3 regions of the Streptacidiphilus jeojiensis genome follow, and region 3 is predicted to be linked to each of the others. Evidence: riboswitches for the same ligand, from Rfam matches in the RefSeq annotation. Region 3 holds a riboswitch; each other region holds the start of a gene.
The links. A riboswitch is a leader RNA that binds a small molecule or an ion and turns the genes downstream of it on or off. The one in region 3 is predicted to bind cyclic di-AMP.
Positions count from the first base shown of each region.

Region 1 (5,615 bases), on a different contig from region 3:
TCCTGAGCTACCACTGCCGAGCTGTCACTGCTGAGCTGCCGCTGCTGAGCCGGCGCTCTCCGCACCGAGGGCCGTCCACCGTGGATCACGGTGGGCGGCCCTCGGTGCGTCAGTCGTCCAGGTCGTCGCAGCGGCCCAGCGCGTCCGGCTGGTGCTCCTCGACCCGGCGCAGCATCCGGCCCAGCTGTCCGGAGAGCACCGCGCGCTCCTCGGGGGAGGCGTCCTGCAGCAGCTCCTCCTCGAACACCGCCGCCATCCGCATCGACTCCAGCCACTTCTCCCGGCCGGTCCGGGTCAGTTCGATGATCACCCGGACCCGGTTGCTCTCGTCGCGGGTGCGGGTGACCAGCTCGGCGGCGGCCATCCGGTCGATCCGGTGGGTCATCGCCGCCGGGGTGAGACCGAGCCGCTTGGCCAGCTCGCCGGGCCCCAGCCGGTACGGGCTGCCGGCCACGATCAGTGCCTTCAGCACCTCCCAGTCGGCCGAGCTGATGCCCAGCTCGTTGAGCTGCCGCCCGTAGGCGACCGACATCCGCCGGGCCAGCCGGCTCAGCGTCGAGACGATCGTCTCGACCTGGGGGTCGACCAGCGGGAACTCGCGCTGGTAGGCGGCGACCTGCTCGTCGATCCGCAGCTCGCCGGCCACCTCGTCCTGCGGTGCCGGGGCGTCGGTTGTCATGCCTTCCAGTCTCTCATAACGGGGCTAAAGGGTTCGCTCCTGTAGCATTTCTCACCGAAGACTTTAGTAGTGTACTCTTCGAGGAGAAACTTGGGACGACCGTGAAGGGTGGTGCAGCATGACGCGCGCAATGCGACAGAAGAACCAGCAGTACGGGACGGCGGGCGGCACGCTGCGCCGGGTGCAGATCGGCAACGCGCTCAGCGCGTTCGGCAGCGGTTTCACCGTCCCCTACATGTTCGTCTACGTGAGCACGGTCCGCGGTCTCGGCTCGATGACCGCGTGGCTGGTGTTCACCCTGTTCGCGCTGGCCGCCCTGGTCGCGCTGCCCCTCGCCGGGCGCGGCATCGACCGCTACGGGGCCCGTCCGGTGCTGGTCGCCGGAGCGGTGACGGCCGCCGCCGGGGCGCTGGCCTTCGGCCACGCCTCGGGCAGCGGGCACATCCTGATGTCCGCGTTCCTCTTCGGTGCCGGGGTCGCCGCGGTGCAGCCGGCGCTGGCGACGATGATCGTCCGCTGCTCCACCCAGGAGACCAGGGCGCACGCCTTCGCGCTGCAGTTCACCCTGGTCAACCTGGGGATGGGGATCGGTGCGCTGATCGGCGGCCAGATCGTGGACGTCAGCCGGCCGGCCAGCCTGACCCTGCTGTTCAGCGTCGAGGCGGTCATGTTCCTGGTGCTCGCCGCGGTCACCGGCACCATCCGGATGCCGGCCGCGGCGCCCGCGGCCGTGCCGGCCTCGGCGCCCGCGGCCGTGCCGGCCTCGGCGCCGACCGCCGGCGGACGGGTCGCGGAGCCGAAGTCGGATCTGCGGACGCTGCTGGCGGACAAGGCCATGGTGCGGATCTGCCTGCTCGCCGGGCTGATCTTCTTCACCTGCTACGGCCAGTTTGAGTCCGGTGTGGCCGCGTACGCCACCGACGTCGTCGGCACCTCGCCGTCCGTCCTGGGCCTGGCCCTGGGTGTGAACACCCTGGCCATCGTGGTGCTGCAGATGATCGTCGTGCGGATCACCGCGCGTCGCCGCCGCAGCACCGCCATCGCGGCCACCGGTGTGGTCTGGCTGGGCGCCTGGGCGGCGGCCGCCGTGGCCGGGCTGGTGTCCGGGGGCATGGTGGCGACCGCCGCGATGCTCTCCGTCTACATGCTGTTCGGCGTCGGCGAGGCGCTGCTCGCGCCCACCCTCGGGCCGATCATCGCCGACCTGGCCCCGGCGCATCTGCTGGGCAGCTACAACGCGGCGTTCGCGCTGGTCAAGCAGGTGGCCATCGCGATGGGCCCGGCGGCCGGGGTGCTGCTGGTCGGTGCCGGCCTGCCGGCCGCGTACATCGCGGTGATGGCGGGCTCCACGGTGCTGATCGTGGCGCTGGCGCTGCGGCTGCGGACGCAGCTGACCGCCGCGCAGGACAACGCCGTGCGGCGGACCAGGGTGGTCACCACCTCGGTCGAGCCGCGGCTGGCGGGCGAGCTGCGCCCGGCGGCCTGACGGCCCGACGGCTGCGGGGTGTGACGGCTTCGGCGACCTGTCCCGGGTGAACGCTCGGGGGCCGAGCGGTGAACAAGGGGCGTGCGGTGGTGGAGGGTCTACATCGCTGTAGTACTTTCTGACTGCCACTGTCGATCCCCTGTGCCGAAGGTCGCCGATGTCCGTCCTCACCTATCCAGAAGCGATCGGCGTCGGCCTGCTCCAGGGCGTCACGGAGCTCTTCCCGGTCTCCAGTCTCGGCCACAGCATCCTGGTGCCCGCCCTGATCGGCGGCTCCTGGAAGCGCGACCTCAATGTCGCCGCCGCCGACTCCCCGTACCTCAACGTGCTGATCGGTCTGCACCTGGCCACCGCGCTGGCGCTGGTGGTGTTCTTCTGGCGGGACTGGGTCCGGGTGATCTCCGGCTTCGTCAGCTCGGTCCGCGAGCGGCGGATCGAGACCGTGGACCAGAAGCTGGCCTGGCTGCTGATCGTGGCGACCATCCCGGTCGGCATCGCCGGACTCGCGCTCGACAAGGTGTTCCGTGAGCACCTGGGCAAGCCGATCCCGGCGGCGATCTTCCTGACCCTCAACGGTCTGGTGCTGTTCATCGCCGAGCGGCTCAAGCGCGGCGGGACCGGACGGCGCAGGGCCGGCGACCCGGCCCCGGTCGAGGCGGGCCCGGACGCCGAGGAGGTGGACCCCGACGTCCTCTCCGACCGCAGGATCACCAAGCTGCGCTGGGGCTCGGCGCTGATCGTCGGCGGCGCCCAGATCCTGGCGCTGCTGCCGGGCATCAGCCGTTCCGGGGTGACCATAAGCGCCGGCATCTTCAAGGGCCTGCGGCACGAGGACTCGGCCCGCTTCGCCTTCCTGCTGGCGACCCCGGTGATCGGGGCGGCCGCGCTGCTCAAGGTTCCCTCGCTGATGGGGCACCAGGGCGACGGCATCCGCGGGCAGGTGCTGGCCGGAGCGGTGGCGGCGTTCGTCGCCGGGTACGTCGCCGTGCGGTTCCTGACCAAGTACTTCGAGACCCGGACGCTGACGCCGTTCGCGATCTACTGCACGGTCGCCGGCCTCGGCAGCCTCGCCTACCTCACCCTCGGCTGAGCCCTGCGCAGGCCCGTTCGGGGGAGTCCCTCGTACGGGTGATCGAGGCGCTCCCTCCGCGTTGCTGCACCCGGGAAGCTCCGTTGCTCTGATCCCATGATCGTGGAGATCCTCCACCGGCGACGGTGGGGTGGAGCGAGGGAGGGAGTGCCGTGCGCGGGTTTCGGCGACGGGTTGCCGTGATCGCCGGTGCGCTGGGAGCCCTGCTGCTGCTCGGTGGCTGCATGACGGTGTCCGGGCAGGCACCCGGCCACCGCGGGGCGCCGGGCGACGCCGCCACCCCTGGAGCCGCCCACGGCGCGGGCCAGGTGGGTTACGCCCATCCGTTCGTCCCGCTGCCCTCGGTGAGCCTCGCCCCGGTTCCGGACAGCTACGACCCCTCGGCGGACGCCAACGCCGCGGTGGCCGCGGCCGTCGCGGCGTCCGGGGTGGACGGCCGACCGGTGCTGCTCGACTTCGGCTCCTCCTGGTGCGAGGACTGCCAGGCGCTGTCCGCGCTGGTGGACACCCCCGGGGTGAACCGCATCCTGGCCCGCAACTACCACCTGGTGACCGTGGACGTCGGGCACTACGACCTGAACACCCAACTGGCGGCCCGCTACGTCTCGTTGGCGCAGAGCGGGATCCCCGCCCTGGTGCTGCTCGGCCCGGACGGCACCAAGCGGGACACCGGCGACCCGTCGGCGTTCGCCAATGCGCGCGACCTGGACGCCGACGGCTTCGCCGGAACCCTGGTCGACTGGCTCTACCTGCCGTCCCGGTGAGCACCGGGGCTGCGGGGAAGCTGCGGGGAAGCTGCAGGGAAGGTGAGAAGAGTCGGGCTGATGCATACTCAGGAACAGTCACTGCGGGGCAGAACCGGACAAAACTCGACTCCGCTCCGTGAGCACTCAACTGCACCCCCTGGATTGCTTGGCATCAACCGTCACTAGGATTACCGTTCAATAACGCAGTGCGAAGGTCTGCCGTTGCTCGGACGGCATCGCACGCGATCGCCTAATCCTGTCTGGAACCGGGGAACCATTCGGTACTGAGGTTCAGTACCCCGGGGTGAATCGGCCGCACCTGGCCGTAGGAGACCTTCCTCTCCGAACCCGTCAGCTAACCCGGTCGGCGAGATGGAAGGAAAGGAGCACGCCGAACGTGGCGTCGAACTCGCCCACCTGGGCACCCGTGGCACCCGTGCAGCCGATCCCGCCGCAGCGGACCGCCCCCTCGGCGGTGCTGGGCTTCGCGGCCATGGCCGCGGTCGGTGCCACCGGAGCCGTCGCGCTCGCGGCCCCCTCCGCATCGGCGGCCGTACGCGAGACCGGGGGCAGCACCCTGGTCGCCCAGGAGCAGGCCCACGGCACCACGGCGACCCTCACCAGGCCCGCGGCCGACCCGGGTACGGCCCTGGCCGACCGGATCCGCACCCAGGCCGCGCAGCAGCGGGCGACCGCCGAGGACACGGCCCGGCGCCAGGCGGCGGCCGAGGCCGCGGCGCGCCAGGCAGCGGCCAGGGAGGCGGCGGCCCGCGAGACGGCGGCGCAGGAGGCTGCCGAACAGGCCCGTGCGGCCGAGCTGGCCGCCCAGCAGGCCGCGGCCCAGGCAACGGCGGCGGCCCGGCAGGCAGTTGCGACGCAGGCGGCAGCGGCACAGACCGTGGCCGCTCAGACCGCAGCCGCACAGACCGCGGCGGCGCAGCAGACCACGGCTCGGGCCGGGGTCGGCGCCCTGGTGGCGCCGATCGCCTCGGCGGTCGCCGGATCCGGCTTCGGCCAGTCCGACTCGCTCTGGTCCCAGCTGCACACCGGACAGGACTTCACCGCCCCGACCGGCACCCCGGTGGTCGCGGTCGGCGGCGGCACCATCACCTCGGCCGGCTGGGCCGGGGCGTACGGCTACCGCGTGGTGGAGACGCTGGCCGACGGCACCGAGGTCTGGTACTGCCACCTCTCGGTGATCGGCGTCGGCTCCGGCACGGTGACGGCCGGTCAGCCCATTGGCCGGGTCGGCGCGACCGGCAGCAACGTCAACGCCCCGCACCTGCACCTGGAGGTGCGTCCGAGCGGCGGCGAGCCGGTCGACCCGGCGGCCTGGCTGTCCCAGCACGGCCTGGCGCTCTGACAGTCCCGGCACTGCCGCTGGTCCGACGCGTGATCCCGAGCGGCACCCCCTGAACTCCGACGGTCCCGGTGACACCCCCCGACACTGGGACCGTCGGCCTGTCCGGCCCCGACTCCGAGTCCGACTCCGACCGCTGCCGCCGGCGACCCGTCAGGCGCGTCGGTCCACGGCCGCCCAGGACGCCAGCGCGACGCCGGAGGACACGGCGGCCACCGACGGCCAGGCGCCCAGCTTCTTCGCCAGCGGGTGCG
Region 1 covers NZ_JBEUKS010000026.1:3,512-9,126, forward strand. The annotation lists gene ABUW04_RS39465 (ABC transporter substrate-binding protein) at 1-6, shown strand, start outside; gene ABUW04_RS39470 (MarR family winged helix-turn-helix transcriptional regulator) at 110-679, opposite strand; gene ABUW04_RS39475 (MFS transporter) at 798-2,165, shown strand; gene ABUW04_RS39480 (undecaprenyl-diphosphate phosphatase) at 2,323-3,255, shown strand; gene ABUW04_RS39485 (thioredoxin family protein) at 3,408-4,019, shown strand; cyclic di-AMP (ydaO/yuaA leader) riboswitch at 4,239-4,386, shown strand; gene ABUW04_RS39490 (M23 family metallopeptidase) at 4,399-5,364, shown strand; gene ABUW04_RS39495 (hypothetical protein) at 5,515-5,615, opposite strand, start outside.
Region 1: it holds a riboswitch for cyclic di-AMP, as region 3 does, so the genes downstream of both, ABUW04_RS39490 (M23 family metallopeptidase) here and ABUW04_RS11765 (C40 family peptidase) in region 3, are expected to answer to the same signal.

Region 2 (5,615 bases), on a different contig from region 3:
GGACCACCTCGGCCACGGGCATGCTGGTGACCCGCTCGTAGCGGACCCTCGCCCCCGGGTAGGGCGCATGGATGACCGTCCCATTGCCTGCGTACATCCCGACGTGGTGCCTGTCGCCGTAGTAGATCACAAGGTCACCGGGCCTCGCCTGGCTCAGCGGGATCCGCTGCCCGGCGAAGGCCTGGCCCTGCGAGGTGCGGGGCAGCGTCACTCCGGCGTGGCGCCAGGACCAGTACATCAGCCCGGAGCAGTCGAACGATCCGGGCCCCGCCGATCCGTACACATAGGGTCTGCCCAGGGCGCTCTCGGCGGCCGCCAGCGCCTGCGCCGCCCGGGCCGAGGCCGGCCCCTGGCCGGAGAGCGGCGGCTGCTGCGCGGCCTGGGCCGCCGCTCCCGCCGCGTCGTCCTCACCCTGCTGGAGCTGGGCGCGCTGCGCCGCGGTCAGCGAGTCCAGCAGCGCCTTGGCATGGCCGAGCCGCTGCTGCACCTGGGTCTTGCTGCCGGCGATGGACTGACGCAGCGTCTCCAACCGGGCCAGCTGCGCCACCGCCTCGGCCCGGTCCTGCACCAGCTGCCGCTGGTCGGCCTCGATCTCCTGGAGCTTCAGCGCGGCCACGGCGTCGGCCTGGTCGGCACTGGACGCCTGCTCCAGGTACTGGTCCGGATGGGCGTTGAGCAGCAGCTTCACCAGCGGGTCCAGCCCGCCGCCCTGACGGTATTCGGCGCTGGCGATCGAACCCATGGACTGGAGCAGGGCGTTCACATGCTGCTGCTCCTCGGCGACCCGCTGCTGCAGCAGCACCGACTCGCGCTGGAGCGCGTGCTCCTGCTCCTGCGCCCCGTCGTACTGCTGGCCGGCCACCTCCGCCTGCGCGTAGAGGCCGTCGAGCTGGTGCTGCACGTCGTCGGCGGTGACCGGGGCGCCCCCTCCGGGGCTGCCCGGAGTCGCCAGGGCGCTGCCTCCGCCCGCGAGGACCGCCGCGGTGGCCGCCGCCAGGGTCGCGGCGGAACGCGACAGGGCTGCCACGGTGGAGTACTGGCCCAGCGGTCGGGCACGTCGGTGGGACGCCACGGGGAATGGCTCCATTCGTCGAAGCAGAGGACCGAGCGCCGACGTTAGCGAGTCGGACACATCGAGTCCAAACCCCAGCAAGGACGAAAATACCCCCGAAATTAGTACAACTTGACGAAACGCCATGTCGGGAGGGGTGTCCCGGACAGCGCAACGGGCCCGACCCCCCGCAGGGGATCGGGCCCGTACAGCCGTTTGGGCGGCCGGAACGCTCTCAGATGTGGCGCATCGCGTAGATGCTGCCGATCGTGTCGATGCTCTCGTACTTGACCACGGTGCCGGTGTGCGGGGCGTGCAGCACGGTGTTGTTGCCGGCGTAGATGCCGACGTGCGAGTCACCGTTGAAGAACACCAGGTCGCCGACCTGCAGGTTGGCGCGGGTGACCGCGGTACCCGCGTTGATCTGGTCGTAGGTGGTGCGGCCGATGGCCACCCCGGCCTGGGCGTAGGCCCACTGGGTCAGGCCCGAGCAGTCGAAGGTGTTCGGCCCGGTGGCGCCGTAGACGTAGGCGTCGCCGAGCTTGGTCTGGGCGGCCGCGTAGGCGATCGCCTCCACCGAGTCGCCGGCCTTGGAGGAGGACGAGCCGCTCGCACTGCTGGACGAGGAGGAGGACGAGGAGGAGCTGCTGGCGGCCGCGGCGGCCTTCTCCGCGGCTGCGGCGTTGGCGGCCTTCAGCGCCGCCGCCTGGGCGGCGGTGAGCGAGTCCAGCTTGGCCTGCGCGGCAGCGAGCTTCTTCTGCACCGAGGCCTTGGAGGCGGCGAGCTGCTTGCTGGTGGCGTCGAGGGCCTTCAGCTTGGTCTCGGCCTCGGACTTCTCGTTGTTGAGCGTCGACTGCTCGGTCTTCAGCTCGGCCAGCATGTTGGACTGGCTGGAGGTGATCTGGCTCTGCGCCGAGGCCGAGTTCAGGTACTCGGTCGGGTCCGAGGAGAGCATCAGCTGGACCGAGGGGTCGATCGCCCCGCTGCGGTACTGGGCGCTGGCGACCGCACCGAGGGCGGAGGCCTTGGCGGTGACCGAGGCCTGCTGCCGGGCCACCTGGTCCTGCAGCGTGTTGACCTGCTTCTGCAGGGTCTGCTGGTCGGACTGGGCCTTGTCGTACTGCTGAACTGCCGTGTCGGCGTCGCTGTTCAGCTTGTCGATCTGCGCCTTGAGTTCGGCGGTGGTCTGCTTCGGGGCCGCCTGCGCCGACTGGGCGGCGGTCGCGGAGAGGGCGACGGTTGTGGCCGCGGCAGCCGTGAGCACGGTTATGCGGGCGCGACCGGGGGTTTTGGGACGACGATGGGACGCCACGAAGGCGAGCTCCTTCTTCCTACGTCCGCCTACCGGGTGAGCTGACGGGTTCGGGCTGGAAGACGTGCCCTACGGCGCTTCACCGGCGTACCGGCCTGGCGTCGATTCACCCCGAGGAACGTGGTTCCCCGGCTCCGAGACTGACGGCTCTCCCCTGTGGTCGCCCCGATGGCTTCGGGACGGGCCTGCCGTGCGGTCGGACTCGGCGGAAACCTCCGCTGCCACCCAGGCTGGGTGATCGACTTCGCGGTGGTTCGATCGCTGACACTAGTGACCCAACCGTGATCCGTTCAAATCCCTGTAAGTAAAAACTATCTTTGGTTACGACACTGCATCAGATTTCCAACGGACCGTAGTCGCGGAATGACCATCTGGCGACGACATGGCGGTCAAATCGGTCATCAGGCCGAGGCGTTCGAGACCCGTGTGACGTGAGTCACATCAGGAGATAACCCACGCCTCAGCCGACTCCCAAACCTTCGGTCCGGAGCCGACCCTGCGTCAGAAGCGGCGAATCGCCACGATCGACCCGAAGTAGGACATCGGTTGGATCGACACGTTGTAGCCGTACTCGGGGGCGTTCAGCAGCATCCCGTTGCCGGCGTACATGCCGACATGCGCGCCGCCCTCCATCACCACGATGTCGCCGACCTTCAGGTCGGCGCTGGAGGCCACCCGGGTGCCCACCGACTCGTCGCCCTCGGAGGAGTGCGGCAGGCTGATGTTGGCGTGGGCGTAGGCCCACATCACCAGTCCGGAGCAGTCGAAGCTGTTGGGCCCGGCGCCGGCCCAGGCGTACGGGGCGATGCCGACCTTGCTCATCGCCGCCTCCATGGCGGTCCTCGCCGCGGCGGATATCCCGGAGAGGTTGATGTCGGACACCGACATGTGGTTGTCGGTGGAGTCCACCGAGCTGTAGCCGCCGCCACCGCCGGTGCCGGCCCCCTGCTCCTTGAGCGCCGCCGCCTCCACCGCGGCGCGTGCCGCCGCGGACAGCGAACTGAGCACGCTCTGGGCGTGGTTCAGCTTGGTCTGGGCGGTGTTCTTGGCCGTCTGCATCTGCTTGAGCAGCGCCTGCTGCGCCGTCAGCTCCTGGGCCGCCTGCGCCTTCTCCTCGGCCAGGGTCTTCTGCTGGCTCTGCAGCATCTGCAGCAGCGCGGCCTGGCTGCCGGCGACCTGGCTCTGGGTGGACGCCTGGTTCAGGTACTCCTCCGGGTTGGAGGAGAGCAGCAGCTTCACCGTCGGGTCCACCGCGCCCTCGCGGTACTCGGCGCTGGCCATCTGCCCGAGCTGGCCCAACTCCTTGTTCACCGCCGCCTGCTGGCGGGCTATCTCGTCCTGGAGCACACCGGTCTGCCGCTGCAGCTCCTGCTCCTGGCCCTGCGCCTGGTCGTACTGCTCCGTCGCCTTGTTCGCCGCCGACTGGTCCGCCTCGACCTGGGACTTCGCCTGGTCGGTGGTGGTCTTGGCCGGCGCTGCCTGAGCGGTCGCCTGAGCCGAGAGGGCCACAGCGGCGGCGGCAGCGGCGGTCAGGATCGACACCCGGGCGCGGCTGGGTTGCTTGGGGCGACGGTGCGTGGCCACAGAAGCTGGTCCCTTCGAGCAAACACTGGCGAACACAGACAGACGTTCACAGACAGAGGTTCGAAGGGAGAGACTAGTGAGATTGATGTGACTCTGTCGCCCTCGGCGGTGAGTCCGGGGGTGATTGGGCGCAATGTCCTTTATAGGAAAGCCCTTAAGGCACCCTGGGAGGCCACACAGGCTGGACCACTCGGCACGGATCGCTCAGGTGCGGACGAGCCGCCGCAGCAGCATCGCCGAGGGCACCGGACGCGCGCCGGCCTTCCGCACCCCGTCGGCCACCTCCTTGTCGGTGGACACCACGACCACCGGACGGCCCTCCGGCTCGGCCCGCACCAGACGCCGGATCAACTCGTCGGCGTTCTCCCCGGACCGGCTGAACAGCACCCGCACCCCGCGCGGCGGAGCCATCGGCACCGGCGCGTCCAGGTCCTTGCCGTCGAACACGCAGGTGATCTCCGCCCCGCTGTGCGCGGCGAGCATGGAGAGCCCGTTCAGCAGCCTGACCCGCTGCTTGTCCAGCGGCAGCGTCGGGTAGCCGCTCTTGGTGACGTTGTAGCCGTCCACCAGCAGATGCACCTGAGGGAGCGCCAGCAACTGGTCCAGCAGCGCGGGGTCGTCCCCGTCCAGGGCGCGTCTGGCCACGTCGTGCGGGGAGGCCGTGGTGGGCGCGACCGCCTCCACCGTGTCGGCCGGGCGGGTGGTGACCGGCTTCAGGCCCAGCTCCCGCTGCAGCCCCTGGGCGCCCTGCAGCACCACGTCCAGCAGCAGCCGCAGCCGCATCTCCTCGGCGCTGCGCCCCTCCCTGGACGCCCGTCTGGCCGCCTCGACGGCCGACTCGGCCTCGGCCAGCCGGTGCTTCAGCCGGCGCACCTCGCTGTCGGTGGTGCCGCGCTCGGTGGCACCGGCCGCCTTCAGCGCCTCCAGCTCGGCGGTGACCTTGCGGGTCGCCGCCTCGGCGCGCTTGGTGTCGGCCTCCAGGCTGCGCACCCGGCGGCGGAGCGAGTCCCGCTCCTTCCTGGTCTCGTCCAGCTCGACCCGGCCCCGGTCCGCCTCGGTCCTGCTGGTCTCGCGCAGCGCGGACAGCTCCGCCTGCAGCTTCTCCACCAGTCGGGCCGCCTCGGCGGCGGCGCCCTCCGACTCGGCCCGCTCGACCTCCTCGCCGGCGTCGCCGACCAGCTTGCTCCATCCGGTCGGTCGCAGCAGATAGGCCACCGCGGCCACGTCCTGCGGGTCGGCGGCGGCAGGAACCTGCCCGTTCTCCAGCGCCGCGACCAGGTCGGGCTGGCCCTGTCTGACTCGTTCCGCTATCCGCGACCGGAAGCCGGGCTCGGTCTCCAGGGCGGCGGCGATGGCGGTGGCCCCGCGTCTGGCCCGCTGCACCGGGGTGAACTTGGCGTAGGGGCGCAGCCGGGGCGGCAACTCGCCGACCGGCATGGCGCTGAGCCCGTCGGCGGCGATGCCGACGACCCTGCGCCGCACGCCCTCGGGCAGCGGCCGGTCCAACTGCTCGGCGGGCTCGGCGGGCTCATCCGGTTCGGCGGGTTCGGTGGCGGGCAGCGCGAGGTCTGCCGCCTGCTCGGGGCCCACGGGCCCCTCGGCGACGTCCGCCCGGTCTCGCTCCACCACGTCCGCTGTCTCCGATCCGGTCCTGCGGGACTACCTGCC
Region 2 covers NZ_JBEUKS010000020.1:116,796-122,410, forward strand. The annotation lists gene ABUW04_RS37385 (C40 family peptidase) at 1-1,072, opposite strand, end outside; gene ABUW04_RS37390 (C40 family peptidase) at 1,287-2,363, opposite strand; cyclic di-AMP (ydaO/yuaA leader) riboswitch at 2,374-2,522, opposite strand; gene ABUW04_RS37395 (C40 family peptidase) at 2,865-3,947, opposite strand; gene ABUW04_RS37400 (NYN domain-containing protein) at 4,152-5,576, opposite strand.
Region 2: it holds a riboswitch for cyclic di-AMP, as region 3 does, so the genes downstream of both, ABUW04_RS37390 (C40 family peptidase) here and ABUW04_RS11765 (C40 family peptidase) in region 3, are expected to answer to the same signal.

Region 3 (5,615 bases):
CGGGACTGTTCGTGGTGCTGGTCCTGCTGGCAGGGGTCGTCCTGATCGCCCTGCGCGGCCCGCGTGACTGACCTGGGCCGTGGTGGATCTCCGTGCCCACGGATGTCGCTCAGGTGATGATATGTCAATTCAGGTCTGCTGTAAGGCGCACATGCCGCGGGGCGGGTTTCGCTCGAAACGAACTGTCTCCCGTGGCCTGTGGCGACGTGACGCGGCTAGGCTGGCACGGTGATCGTCAAGGGAAGCTTCAACGTCAGCAGAACTCTTCCGTTCGTCCGGTTCGATCTGGGGCTCGCGGCGGTGAGCAGCACGGTGGCCTACCTGCTGGTCGACCAGGCCGGCATCGGCTGGCTCGCGCTGCCCTCGCTGCTCGCCACCGTGCTGGGAACCGCGTTGGCGATCCTGCTCGCCTTCCGTGCCAACACGGCCTACCAGCGCTGGTGGGAGGCGAGTGGCATCTGGGCCCAACTGACGGGACAGTCACGGACGTTGATCCGGGTCGCCCGCAGTGTCACCGATGCCAAACTCGCCGACCCCGCGATCGACCCCGACACCGTCCGGGCCTGGCAACACGAGTTCGCCAACCGGCAGGCAGCGTGGGCGTACAGCCTGGCCCGACTGCTGCGCCGGCAGGACGCCACCCTCGAGCTCACTCGGCTGCTGTCCCCCGAGGAGGCCGAGCTGGTGCTGGCGGCGGACAACCGCCCCGCCGTGCTGGCCCGGCTGCAGAGCCAGGCCATCTTCCGCGGATACGGCCTCGGCATCCTGTCCGGTCTGGATAACTTCCAGATGGAGACCGCCCTGGCCGGTCTGTCCACCCAGCAGGCGCTCGCCGAGCGGATGAGCAACACGCCGATCCCGCGGCCGCACGACTATCTGAGCCGGTTGTTCGTGCACTCCTACGTGGTGGTGTTCCCCTTCGCCGCGATCAGCGCATTGACTTCCTACCGCTGGCTGGTCATTCCCTCCGCACTGTTGATCACCCTGTTCTTCCGCATGGTCGAGCGGGTCGGTGCATCCACCGAGGAGCCTTTCGCCAACCGTACCCAGGACGTCCCCATCACCGCCCTGGCCGTCAACCTCGAACGGGACCTGCTCGAACTGGTCGGCGTCGACCAGCGTCCGGCCAGGCCCGTTCCCGTGGACGGATACCTTTGGTAGCAGCCGGTCAGGAGGCCGGTTCGGATATGCGTCTTGTCACGCTGTGATCCTGGAACCCTGGATTGTATGTCCGGTTTGACTGCTGCGTGATTGTTCCGCGGTCATCCTGCGGTTACCGCGCGTAAGGAATTCCGGGGCGCATTCCAGGGGAATCGGATGCCTTTCACGCGGGCAATTGATCGGGTCTCGGTCGGGTCACTAGTGTCTGCGGTCGAACCACCGCGAAGTCGTCCTCCCGTTCCGGGGGGCCGCGGGGGTTTCCGCCGAGTCCGACCGTACGGCAGTCCCGCTTCCGTGCCATGGGAGTGACCGCAGTGGCTGTCCGTCAGTTTCGGAGCCGGGGAACCATGTTCCCTCGGGGTGAATCGACGTCAGGCCGGTACGCCGGTGAGGCGTTGTAGGGCGCGTCTTCCAGCCCGAACCCGTCAGCTCACCCGGTAGGCGGACGTAGGAAGAAGGAGCTCGCCTTCGTGGCGTCCCATCGTCGTCCCAGGAATCCCGGTCGCGCCCGCATATCCGTGCTCACGGCTGCCGCGGCCACCACTGTTGCCCTGTCCGCGACCGGCGGCCAGTCGGCGCAGGCGGCGCCGAAGCAGACCACCGCCCAGCTCAAGGCACAGATCGACAAGCTGAACAACGACGCGGACGCGGCGGTTCAGCAGTACGACAAGGCCCAGTCCGACCAGCAGGCGCTGCAGAAGCAGATCAACACGCTGCAGGACCAGGTGGCCCGGCAGCAGGCCTCGGTCACCGCGAAGGCCTCCGTCCTCGGCGCCATCGCCAGCGTGCAGTACCGCAGCGGGGCGATCGACCCCTCGGTCCAGCTGATGCTCTCCTCGGACCCGACGGACTACCTCAACCAGGCGTCCGCGCAGAGCCGGGTCGCCGACAGTCAGGCCGCCATCCTCGCCGACCTCAAGGCCCAGCAGGCGACCCTGGACCGGGCGAAGGCCGACGCCGAGGCCAAACTGAAGCAGCTGGACGCGACCAGCAAGCAACTGGCGGCTGCCAGGACCACCATGCAGCAGCGGCTGGACGCGGCGAAGGCCGAGCTGGATTCGCTGACCGCCGCTCAGGCCGCCGCGCTCAAGACCGCTCAGGACGCGGCGGATGCCCAGGCCAAGTCCAGCGCCCAGAACATCGCAGCCGGCCACGGCTCAGGCTCGGGCGCTGGCTCAGGCGGTGCGAGCGGCGGGGGTAGCAGCACCAGCGGTGCGAGCGGCCCCAGCGCGCCGGGCAGCTCGGTCGGCATGGCAGCGCTGGCCGCCGCCGAGACCCAGCAGGGCGACCCCTACCAGCGCGGGGGCACCGGCCCGGACCGCTGGGACTGCTCGGGCCTGACCCAGTGGGCCTTCGCCCAGGCCGGGGTGGCCATCGGCCGCACCACCTACGATCAGATCGACAAGGGCACCTCGGTCAGCCTCGCCGACATCAAGGTCGGCGACCTGGTCTTCTTCAACAACGACTCCCATGTCGGCATCTACGCCGGGGGCGGCCTGCTGTTCCACGCCCCGCACACCGGCACCGTGGTGAAGTTCGAGAAGATGTCCGAGATCGGCTCGATCTACGCGATCCGCCGTATCTGACGGTGCCACGACCGACGACCCCTCATGCGTCGTATCGATCGGCGTTGCCGCCTGCCGCGTCCCCGTCGTCCTGGGGGAGTTGTTTGAGGAAGGTGCGTACTGCGTCGGCGAATTCGTCGGGGCGGGTGGCGTGTACGAAGTGGTCGGTGTCCAGCTGGACGGCGCGGGCGCTGGGCCTGCGCTGCAGCATCTCCTGTGCCAGGGCCTGGCTGACGACCTGGCTGCGTGCTCCATAGACCAGCAGTGCGGGGCAGTCGGTGGCCAGCCAGTCGGCCCAGTGGTCGCCCTCGCTGAGCTCCTCGGAGTCGATCATGTCCTGGGGATGGAACGGCAGTCGCCAGGTGCCGTCCGGCAGGGCCATCAGGGCGTCGGCGAAGATCGGCCCGGCCGGCCCGAGACCATGGATCAGCTCCTTGCGGGTGGCCGCCCGATAGGGGCTGCCGCTGAGGAAGAGGAAGGGGTTCTTGCCGTCGTCGACCCCCATCACCGCGCCGGCGTCCTCAAGCACGAGGGCGTCGACGCGGTGCGGGTGACGGGCCGCCAGTTGATAGGCGTTCAAGCCGCCGAGCGAGTGGCCGAGGACGACGGCGCGCTCCAGTCCCAGGTGGTCCAGCACGGCGAGGGCGTCGGCGAGGTACCCCTCGCGGGAGTAGTCGGCGGCCCGGTCCGAGGCCCCGTGGCCGCGCTGGTCCGGTGCGATGACCCGCCACCGGGGGCCCAGTGCGTGGGCGAGGGGTGCGAACGCGGCCCCCTGGTCCAGGTGGCCGTGCAGGGCGAGCAGGGGGCGGCCGGCGCCGCCGAAGTCGAGAACGGACAGTCGGCGGCCCTCCAGGTCGAGGGTGCGGCGGACGGGGGTCGGGTGGTCGGCGGTGGTGTTCATCCGGCACTCCTGGGTGGGCTCGTGGGCCGGGTGTTCCCCGGCTGGTTCCCTCACCGTAGGGAGTGGGGTATGCAGGCGTATACATGCCCTAGTACAGTCGGTTGCCGGTTCCTGGTCAGCGACCGAGGTGCACTAGGTCGGCCGTCCGAGGAGGTCGTGTGACCGATACCCCGTCCCCCTATCTGCGGATCGCTGCGGAGCTGCGCGAGCGTATCGTCTCCGGCGAGCTGACCGCGGGTGAGCGGCTGCCGTCGACGCGTCAGATCGTGCGCGAGCACGGTGTGGCGATGGCCACGGCCAGCAAGGTACTGGCAGTGCTGTGCCAGGAGGGGTCGGCCCGCGCGGTGCCGGGCGTCGGCACCGTTGTCGAGGGGCCGGTCCCGCCCGACCCCCGGCCGGGCCGCACAGCGGCCGGGCCGCAGCGGCTGTCCGTGGCAGCCATCGTCCGCACTGCCACCGCCCTGGCCGACGCCGACGGGCTGACGGCGCTGTCCCTGCGCCGGACCGCGGCGGACCTGGGCGTGACCACCATGGCTCTGTACCGCCACGTCCCGGGCAAGGCACAACTGCTGCTGATGATGGCCGATGCGGCCTTCGCCGAGTTCCCGCTGCCCGAACCCCCGCCACACGGTTGGCGCGCCCGGCTGGACGCTGCGGCGCGCATGCAGTGGGCCATGTTCCGCCGCCATCCCTGGCTGGCCCAGGCCACCTCGTTCACCCGTCCCCTGCTCTCGCCCCGGGCGCTGGCCCACGGCGAGTGGGTCCTGCGAGCTCTGGACGGCCTGGGCCTGGACCCGGTCACGATGATCCATGTGCACGCGGTGCTGGCCGCCCACGTCCGTGGGCTCGCCGCGAACCTGGAGACGGAGGCCGAGGCAGTCCAGGACACTGGCATCGACGACACCGAGTGGATGGACCGACACGGCACCCCGGCCCTCACCTCCCCCCGCCTCGCCGCCGCACTGCCCCTGCTCGCCAGCGTCCCCGAGCACTCGCTCGACCTGGACACGTTGTTCGAGTTCGGCCTGGCCCGCCTGCTGGACGGCATCGCCGTACTGATCGGCGACGCTGCGGATGCAAGGAGGGGTGCCCCTGGATGACCCCGGTCCGTCAGATTGGCATGGAGAAGCGCCGGTCTACGTGGACGCGGGCGAACTCGGCCCGCAACTGTTCCTCGTCGGCGAGGGGAGCGTGTCCGAAGACCATGATGGGTCGCAGACCCGGACGAGGCTCGGCGATCGCACGGCCCGGCTCGGCCGGGTCGGTGTAGTAGAAGGCGTAGACGTGCAGGTAGTGGTCGCTCTCGGCGAAGCCCATGGAGCGGTACCAGGCCAGCGTGTCCGCGTCGTCGCGGGTCCAGGCGTCCAGTGTGGTCGCCCCGATGGAGCCGCCCCAGTCACGGGTGCGGTGCAGCAAGTCCCGCCCCAACCCTCGGCGCCGGTGGTCGGGGTGGACCGCGACGGTGTCGATGGTCGCCACATCGCCGTCGATCCCGGTGTCCATGATGGCGACCACGGAGCCGGTCGCGTCGACTGCGACGAGTTCCAAGCCGGGCGCCTCGATGGCGGGCTTGGACGGAACGACGGCGTCGTAGAAGGCGGTGTCCAGAAAGGCGAGCACTCGGCAACGCAGCCAGGAGGCCTCGTCAGCAGGTGTGTACTCGCGAATGGTGTAGTTCACGATCGTGATCCTCTGCAGGTGTGAAGAAGCGCGGGCGGCGGATGCAGAGTGTCGTGGTCACAACCGGGAGCATGGCCGAGGGGACAAGGACCATCAAGTCGTTTTCCGGTGTGGACGGCTCCGGTGCGAGCGATGAGTCGGGGCGCCGGCGGGAGTCCTAGTGTGTGACCACACACCTGAGGCGAGGGTCGAGGCGGAGCGATGAGCGATCTGGACGGCGTGCTGCAGGACCATGTCGGCCCCGGGCGGGCCCCGGGCGCGGTGGGCCTGGTGGCCCGTGGTGACCGGATCGAGGTGGCGGCTGTCGG
Region 3 covers NZ_JBEUKS010000003.1:606,218-611,832, forward strand. The annotation lists gene ABUW04_RS11755 (hypothetical protein) at 1-71, shown strand, start outside; gene ABUW04_RS11760 (bestrophin family protein) at 229-1,161, shown strand; cyclic di-AMP (ydaO/yuaA leader) riboswitch at 1,468-1,621, shown strand; gene ABUW04_RS11765 (C40 family peptidase) at 1,632-2,747, shown strand; gene ABUW04_RS11770 (alpha/beta fold hydrolase) at 2,770-3,627, opposite strand; gene ABUW04_RS11775 (TetR/AcrR family transcriptional regulator C-terminal domain-containing protein) at 3,786-4,727, shown strand; gene ABUW04_RS11780 (GNAT family N-acetyltransferase) at 4,738-5,307, opposite strand; gene ABUW04_RS11785 (serine hydrolase domain-containing protein) at 5,509-5,615, shown strand, end outside.